Regions from separate parts of the Anaerotruncus rubiinfantis genome, predicted to be linked through region 2. Evidence: riboswitches for the same ligand, from Rfam matches in the RefSeq annotation. Region 2 holds a riboswitch; the other holds the start of a gene.
The links. Region 2 has a riboswitch for cobalamin ahead of BN4275_RS07410 (sirohydrochlorin cobaltochelatase). Riboswitches for the same ligand answer to the same signal wherever they lie in the genome.
Positions count from the first base shown of each region.

Region 1: another riboswitch for cobalamin. It lies ahead of cbiD (cobalt-precorrin-5B (C(1))-methyltransferase CbiD); the one in region 2 lies ahead of BN4275_RS07410 (sirohydrochlorin cobaltochelatase).

Region 1 is NZ_FKLA01000009.1:2,194,047-2,198,460, forward strand. It holds gene BN4275_RS16000 (cobalt-precorrin 5A hydrolase) at 1-93, opposite strand, end outside; gene cobM (precorrin-4 C(11)-methyltransferase) at 90-857, opposite strand; gene cobI (precorrin-2 C(20)-methyltransferase) at 866-1,558, opposite strand; gene cbiD (cobalt-precorrin-5B (C(1))-methyltransferase CbiD) at 1,555-2,742, opposite strand; cobalamin riboswitch at 2,998-3,166, opposite strand; gene BN4275_RS16020 (amidase domain-containing protein) at 3,270-3,758, shown strand; gene BN4275_RS16025 (NCS2 family permease) at 3,892-4,414, shown strand, end outside.
Region 2 is NZ_FKLA01000009.1:409,338-413,751, forward strand. It holds gene BN4275_RS07395 (TRAP transporter substrate-binding protein) at 1-421, opposite strand, end outside; gene BN4275_RS07400 (HD domain-containing protein) at 476-1,078, opposite strand; cobalamin riboswitch at 1,404-1,585, shown strand; gene BN4275_RS07410 (sirohydrochlorin cobaltochelatase) at 1,802-2,755, shown strand; gene BN4275_RS07415 (hypothetical protein) at 2,814-3,713, shown strand; gene BN4275_RS07420 (ABC transporter substrate-binding protein) at 3,716-4,414, shown strand, end outside.

The DNA.
Region 1 (4,414 bases), 1.8 Mb from region 2:
GCTGCACAGATGCCCGTTCTCCCGCAGTATCCCGCGCAGCGCAGCGGCAACCCGCGCACCGTTTTCAGTGAAAGAAACGACTGAAATTCTCATACCAGCGCCTCGCGGTAACCGGTCGTGAATGCCGGGTCGTAAAGCTTCGAGCGGGCATAATCCTCCCCGAGGAAATCTCCCACCAGGATGAGCGCCGTTTTGGTGATGCGATGCTCCTCGGCCAGCGCCGGGAGCAGCCCGACCGTGCATACGATCGTTTTTTCGTCCGGCCAGCTCGCTTTATAAACGATCGCGGCGGGCGTATCCTCCGGATAGCCGCCCGCGATAAGCTTTTCGGAAAGCCGTTCCACCATCCCCGCGCTGAGATAGACGGCCATCGAGGCGCGGTGCGCGGCCAGCTTTTCAATTTCCTCCCGCTCCGGCACCGGCGTGCGTCCAGCCATACGGGTGACAATCAGCGTCTGGGAAACGTCCGGCAGGGTATATTCCGCGCCGCCGAGGTGCGCAAGCGCCGCCGCCGCGCCGGAAAAAGCGCTCACCCCAGGCGTCACGTCATAACGAACCCCCGCTTCTTCGAGCAAATCTATCTGCTCGCGGATGGCGCCGTAAAGCGACGGGTCGCCGGTATGCAGCCGCACAGTGCTTTTCCCGGCAGCTTCGGCCGCCTGCACCACCGAAAAAACCTCCTCCAGCGTCATTTTCGCGCTGTCATGGATTTCACAGCCCGGCTTCGCTTCCTTTAAAAGTGCGGGGTTCACAAGCGATCCTGCGTAGATGATCACATCCGCCTCGCGCAGGAGCCTTTGCCCGCGCACGGTGATGAGGTCCGGCGCGCCGCAGCCCGCTCCCACAAAATGCACCATAACCGCACCTATCCTTTCACGACAATGATCGAAAAATAACTTGCATCCGCGTCCGCCCCGTCGAGAGAATTGAACACCCGCTCGCCCTCCATGCCACACTTCTGGACCATCCGCGCGCTTTCATAAAGCCCGCGTTCTTTCAGCCGCGCCTTCACCTGTTCGATCGATTTTCCGGTTTTCATCAGAACTTTGGCGCCGGCGTAACCGAGCCCCTCATCCACACTGGAATAGGAACCGGGGATGATGTGCAGCGGCTGGGACGCCTCGGTGAGGCTGACGCCGAGCCGGGCGGCCGCGGCACAGAAAGACGGCACGCCCGCGATCACGCGCGTTTCATATCCGCAGGCGCGGACACGTTCGTCAAGATAGAAATAAGTGGAATAGACCGACACGTCCCCCAAAGTGAGAAACGCCACGTCGCTGCCCGCCGCGAGCAGCTCCATGAGCATGTCCGCCGCCTTGCCGCGGGTACGGTCGAGCTCCGCCTTATCACGGGTCATCGGCATGGAAAGCTCGACAATCTGTTTTCTGGAAATTTCCGGCACCGCTTGCAGGGCGATGCCCAACGCGATCGGGGCGTTTTCATCCGCAGAACGCGGCACCGCGATGACCGGGCACTGCCGTATGATCCGCGCCGCTTTGAGCGTGAGCAATTCCGGGTCGCCGGGGCCGACGCTCACGCCGTATAAGGTTCCGTTCATATGGGTTCCTCCGTCTGTCTGAGCTTTTCGAGCAGCGCCGCCGCGCCAGTCGTCTGGCCGAGCACGCCGCGTGGATTGGAAAAGAGCACTGCGCCCACCGGGATTCCCCCGGCGCGGCGCTCCAAATGAAATTCGATCCTTTGCAGGATGAACCGAACGGTATCGTTTAATACACCGCCCGCTTCGAGCAGGCCGAGCGCTTCGTCGGTGGTCGCGCAGTCGAGCAGCCGCTTCACCAGCAGCCTGTCCGCGCCCGCCCGCGCCGCATAGGCCGTCAATATCTCCATACGCGCATCCGCCACCCGCGAATGCGTCTCAAAAATGCCCCCCGCAAGCTTCACAAGCTTGCCGATATGCCCGACGAGCAGAATTCCGGAAAATCTCAACCGCACCGCATGGTCGATCGCCTCGCCGATGTAATTGGAGCAGAGCACCGACCGGGAAAGATCGAGCCGCAACGCCCTTCGCGCAAATGTCTCGCCGTAGTTGCCCGGCGTCAGCAGAACCGGCCCATTTCCGGCGGCATACCGCACGCCAAGCTCGGTGCGGATCGTTTCGACGAGCGCCGTTTCGCTCATCGGCTCGACGATGCCGGTTGTCCCAAGGATCGAGATACCGCCCACAATGCCCAGCCTCGGATTGAAGGTCCGCGCGGCAATCTGTTCGCCCTGCGGCACCTCAATTACCACCCGCAGGCCTGTTTCCATTCCACAATCCCCCAGCGCTTCGCGCGCTGCCCGGGCGATCATCTCGCGCGGGACGCGGTTGATGGCCGCCGCGCCGGGCGGCTGGTCAAGCCCGGGCCGGGTCACCCTGGCCGCCGCGCCGGGCGGCTGGTCAAGCCCGGGCCGGGTCACCCGGCCGACGCCGTTTCCGCCGTCGACCGAAATCAGCCCATCCGGCTCTGCCGTCACACAGGCAAAGATCAAAAGCCCATCGGTCGCGTCCGCGTCGTCGCCCGCGTCCTTGCGCACCGCGCATCGCGCCGTTTTTCCGTCAAACGACGCCGCCTCAACCGGAAGTGCCAAACGGACTCCCCCCGGTGTTTCAATGACGGACTCAATGGGAGCGCAGCCGGTCAGCAGCATCCGAGCCGCCGCTTTCGCGGCCGCCGCAGCGCACGACCCGGTCGTATAGCCGCAGCGCAGCCTCTGCGCGCCGCAGTAGACGTAACGTTCGAGCATCCCCGTCCCCCCTTGGTTTTCGGCAGGCGTCCGGCTGTGCCGGGCCGCGCGGCGATAAATCCTTCTCTGAAATTATACCGCATATGTGACATTTTTGAAATACGGAAAGCGCATTTGGCCGTTTGGGGCGTTTTACACTTCCGGACAAAAAGAAAGCCGTCCGGGCGGACAAGTTCCCGAACGGCGAAAAAAGACGGACATCCGGATTTTATCATCCGGCCGCCTGATTTCTCACGCCCGCAAAAGAACCGTCCGCCGCGCGATCCCCGTATGGCCGGATATTCTGGCTTATGCCTCAACGCGGCGGTCCGCCTTCCCGGGATTTTTCCCAGTGGCATCCTGAACCGCAGCTAAGCACTTACAGCAGCGTCCCTGCGCGGGAGTTTCACCCGGCTTCCCCTGCACCATACTTTTATACCAATTGAGTTCTTTTAAATTCTAATGTACCGGTATGCAAAAGTCAAGCAAACCGCATAGGATAAGAATGATATTCTAAATTAATCAAAATGGAAAATGGGGGTTCTTTTATGCCAACCATCAATGCCTATGAACGCTCCAAGGCCGCCGCTTATGCCGAACGGTGGGCATTTTCGCGCAACCCGCGCTATCTCAGCTTCGACGGGATCGGCGGGGACTGCACCAGCTTTATCTCCCAGTGCATCTATGCCGGCAGCGGAATCATGAATTATAAAAAAGACGTGGGCTGGTATTATAACAGCGCAACCGACCGCGCAGCGGCCTGGAGCGGCGTACCGTACCTGTATAAATTTCTCACCGCAAACAAAGGCGCGGGCCCATTCGCTTCCCTAAGCGGCCCGGAAGGGATGCAGCTCGGCGACGTTATCCAGCTTGGCGATGCGAACGGCAAGTGGTATCACTCACTGCTCGTGACCGGGGTCACGGACAGCGGCCTGCTGGTTTCCACCCACACCTATGACGCGCATCTGCGGCCTCTTTCCAGCTACATCTATGCACAGGCCCGTTTTTTACATATCGAAGGCGTGCGGCGCTGGTGACAAAGCCGGGGGCCCGCGTTTCCGCTTCTTGTAAGACGCTGGCGCAGCCGATGAAAACCAACCTGGTGCATAAACCCACCGTCTTCTGCAAACAACAACCTTACCAAAATCTAACGGTAAGGTTGTTTGCATTATGGAGCGTTTCTTTCATCTAAAGGCGCACGGCACGACCGTCTCAACTGAAATCGCGGCCGGGGTCACGACCTTCTTTGCCATGTCATATATCCTGTTTGTCAATCCGCGCATCCTTTCCGCCTCCGGGATGCCTTATCAGGCGGTTTTTCTCGCAACGGTCATCGCTTCGGTAGCCGGGACGCTCATCATGGGCCTTTTCGCGAATGTCCCCTATGCGCAGGCGCCGGGAATGGGGCTCAATGCATTCTTCACATATACCGTCTGCTTCGGACTTGGTTTTTCCTGGCAGCAGGCGCTCAGCCTCGTATTTCTCTGCGGCCTGGTGAACATCGCCGTCACTGTCACCAAAATCCGAAGGAGCATCATCCGCTCAATCCCGCCGGGCCTGCAGAACGCAATCGGCGGCGGCATTGGCGTTTTCGTGGCATATATTGGTTTCAAAAACGCTAACCTTCTGCAATTTTCCTCCGACGCGCAGTCACTTCTCACAATCAACGGCGCGGCTTACGCCCCCAAAATCG
Region 2 (4,414 bases):
CGTCGACCTCTTCCAGAGTGGTGAAAAGGAAGGGGAAGTCATAAAGGGTGAACTCCGGGGCAAAGTTTGCCACAACCGCCGAAGATGGGCAGGTTCCGTCGAGGGTGCCCATCTGGAGCATTTCGAGCATGGCGCGGTCGTCGCCGACGGTGCCGCTGTGGTTGACCTGGACTTCAAAACGGCCTCCCGTGTTCTTCTCAACCTCTTCCTTAAATTTCAGCAGGCCGAGATACTGCGGATGCTGGTCATTGAGTCCGATGCCAATCCGCATGACCGCCTTGTCGCCGCCCGGGGCAGCCGGAGCGGACGCCGCCGGCTGGGAAGCTGTACCGCCCGAAGCCGCGGGAGCTTCGCTCTTGCCGCATCCGGCCGCTGTAAAGATCATGCAGGTCGCCAGTAAAAGACAAAGGGCCTTTTTCATTTCTTTGCAACTCCTCTTTCATATACACAGTAGGTTGACAGGCTGCCAGGAAAATTACATTTTGGGAAGGGTCCAGTTGTGCGCGCTTTCGAGCACCTGCCAGAAAGTCTCGTCCGCGAAATGGACAACGGTGGTCGGCAGGCTGCGGCGGACGAAGCGCCCTTCCGGCGAGTGGCAGCCGCAGGTGTGTGCGACGACCTCGGGCAGGCCGACGGTCATGGCGATGTAGACGCCGTACATTGTGTGACGCAGGCAGGGCAGTCCCTTTTCCCTGGGATCGGCTTCCCATTCGGCGCGTTTTTTGGGGTTGTATTCATACGGTTTGCCAAGATCGTGACAGAGCGCGCAGGCGATGAGCAGATCGCGGTCGATGCCCAGGGGGGACTGCAGGGTGTCTTCCAGAATATCGACCATTGCGATGGCCAGACGGGCGACCCCCATGATATGATGGACCTGGTTTCCAATTTCCGGGCCGCCTGGGACGCCGGAACCTGGGATTTCTTCCATGCAGCTGAAATCATTGAGGTTCAGAGAAAGCGCCCAGCCTTCGATAACCTTTTCGCGAAGGTCCTGATCTTTGATTTCGTTGACCAGCGGAAGGGATTTCACAACAGAAGCTTTGATTTTTTCAGGGATGTCAAATTCAATGGTTTTCATAATGCTCCTCCTTAATTCCGGTCTTTTTTTGTCGACGTTTATCCGGTAACCTCATAATATATAATTTTTTGTTATAAGTCAATGACTTTTTTTAAGAATAAGAAAATTTTTAAGACTAAAAATAATTGTCAGAATTTGTGCAAAAGAAACAAGCCGATGAGACAGGGGAAATGAAAGATCTGCCGCAGATACAAGCGCGTGGATATTGGGCCGGGATGCGCAATTCTTCTTCGGCGCGGTATTCCTGAAAAAGATTTCGGCTCAGCTTTCCGGAATACCGGAAACCGATTGACAAAACGATTTCCACGGTGCTATACTGATCCCAAACCGAATCATGGAAACAGGTCATGGAAGCTGGGTGCGAATCCCACACAAGGCCGTTGCTGTATTTCGCCGATAAGGCTGGCGGATGCCACTGGAAGAGCATTCCGGGAAGGCGCCAGACATTGTGCCCGCGTGCGGGCATGGGCGATCAGTCAGAATACTTGCCTGTTTCCTGCCGCGTGAACCGCGCGGCGCGTACATCCCTGCGGACACCGGGGTCATGGACATGAAGGAATGCAAGCCATACCCATCGCATGATGGCGTATGTTTATTCCTGCATTAAAATGAACGTCTGCAAGCTTTTGCAGGCGTTTTTATTTGCATTGGATTCGTTTTGGGCCCGAAGGCGTCCGGGGGAGTTTTTTCCCGAAAACAAATCACAACAAAGGAGAATGAAAAATGAAAAAACCTGCCCGGAAAATGATCGCACTGCTGCTGACTTTGACCTTATCCCTGTTGGCGTTTGCCGGCTGTTCCACAAACACCCCGGCGAGCTCTGAAAGCCAGAGCGAGGCGTCCGCCCCGCCCGAGAGCTCCGCGGCAAAAAGCGAAGCCGCTGAGGACGCCGCGCCGGAAAAGGTCCTTCTGGTGGTCAGCTTCGGTACCAGCTACAACGATAACCGCGACCTGTCAATCGGGAGCATTGAAAACGCACTGCAGTCCGCCTATCCGGATTACGAGGTGCGGCGCGCCTTCACCAGCCAGATTATCATCGACAAGCTCAAGGAGCGTGACGGGCTGGAGATCGACAATGTGACCCAGGCAATGGACCGGCTGGTGGCGGATGGAGTCAGGGAGGTTGTCGTCCAGCCCACGCATGTTATGAGCGGTTATGAATATGACGATGTTGTCGCGGAGGTTACGCCCTATGCGGACAAGTTTGACAGCTTCAAGCTGGGACAGGCACTTCTGATTGATGATGCGGATTATGACGAGCTTATTTCGGTCATTACGGAGGAAACCAAGGATTACAATGCCGACGGGACCGCAATCGTATTTATGGGCCATGGAACCGAACATGAAGCGAACGCAACCTATGCAAAGCTCCAGGAACATCTGGCCAAGGCGGATTACGGCAACTATTTTGTCGGCACGGTAGAAGCAGCCCCCACGCTGGAGGATGTCCTCGGGCTGGTGAAGGGCTCCGGCGCGACCAAAGCGGTGCTGCTGCCGCTGATGATCGTGGCGGGCGACCACGCCAACAATGATATGGCGGGCGATGAGGAGGACTCCTGGAAAAGTGTGTTTGAAAAGGAAGGCTTTGAGGTCGAATGTGTCCTGAAAGGCCTGGGGCAGTATCCGGGTATCCAGCGGATGTTCGTTGCGCATGTTGGAAAACTGATTGCGGGATAAAAGACGCGCCGCCCAGTCCATGCGACTGGGCGGCAGGCGCGCTGTAAGGAGAAACTCAATGAAAAGAAAAAAACTTTTATGGACGGCGCTGCTGGCCTGCGTTTTGATTGCCGGATGCGGGCCTGCGCCTTTGGATGGGGGCGGCTCCAGCATACCGCCGGCGGACGAAACGGGTACGCTTTCTGAAGAAGTGGAGAGCGCACCGTCCGCAAACGGGACGGCTTCGTCCAATGCGGGAGAAGAAACAACACAGCCCATCTATGGGAACCAGATTCAGGATGGGACTTACCCGATCGGGGTGACGTCCAGCTCTTCCATGTTTCGGATTGTAGACGCGCAGCTCACTGTTGCGGACGGGAAAATGTCCGCTGTCCTGACGCTGAGCGGGAAGGGTTATGAGAAACTTTACATGGGTACCGGTGAGGAGGCGCTCGTGGACACGGAGGAGCATTACATCTATTTTGCAAAGGATGCGGACGGGAAGTATACCTATACCGTGCCGGTGCAGGCGCTGGATCAGGAAACCTGCTGCGCCGCCTTCAGCCTCAAAAAGCAAAAGTGGTATGACCGGACGCTGGTGTTCGAGTCCGCGCTGATCCCGGCGGAGGCGATTTTTGCGGCGCGGATGGCCCAGCCGCCCGCCGACGGGCAGTATACGGCCGAGGTGGTGCTGACAGGCGGTACCGGCCGGGTAAGTGTCCAATCCCCGGCGAAGCTGTCGGTGAAGGACGGGACGGTGACGGCCACGCTTGTCTGGAGCAGCCCTTTTTACGAATCTATGCGGGTGGACGGGGCCGTGTACGATCCGGTGGCCGCGGGGGAAACTTCCGTCTTTGAGATCCCGGTCATGCTCGACCAGGACCTTGCGGTCAGCGCGCGGACGGTCGCGATGAGCCAGCCGCATGAGATTGATTACATCCTGCGTTTCGATTCCGCGACGCTGAAACCTTTGGAGTGAACATGAATATCGAACGTACGATTCAGAAAATGATCTGTATCCTGCTGGCCGTTCTGCTGCTGCCCGGCTGCAGGGCCAGCGCGCCCGCCGATTTGTCAGGCGGGCTTGGAAACGGTTGGCAGGCCGAACGCAGCCTGCAGCTGCAATATGCGGAAAATTTCGAAGTGGACTACTATCCCGGCGGCTATACGCTGCTTTCGATTTCGGACGGAAGCCGGTTCTTGGTAGTCCCGGAAGGAAAACAGGCCCCGGAAGGGATCGGCGGGGACATCAACGTCCTGCACCGGCCGGTGCAGGATATCTATCTTGTGGCTACCTCCGCCATGTGCCTGTTTGATGCGCTCGGCGCGCTCGACAGCATCCGGCTGTCCGGGACAAAGGCGGGAGACTGGTACATTGAAAACGCAAGACAGGCGATGGAAAACGGCGAAATCCTCTATGCGGGAAAATACAGCGCGCCGGATTATGAGCTCATCCTGTCGGGCGGATGCGGGCTGGCGGTTGAGTCCACGATGGTGAACCATGTCCCGGAGGTGCGGGAAAAACTCGAGGAACTCGGCATCCCGGTGCTGATCGACCAGTCCAGCTACGAGTCCCATCCGCTCGGCCGTACCGAGTGGATCAAGCTGTACGGGGCGCTTTTGGGAAAGGAGGCGCTTGCGCAGCGGCTTTTTGACGAGCAGGCCGCCTATCTGGAAGAA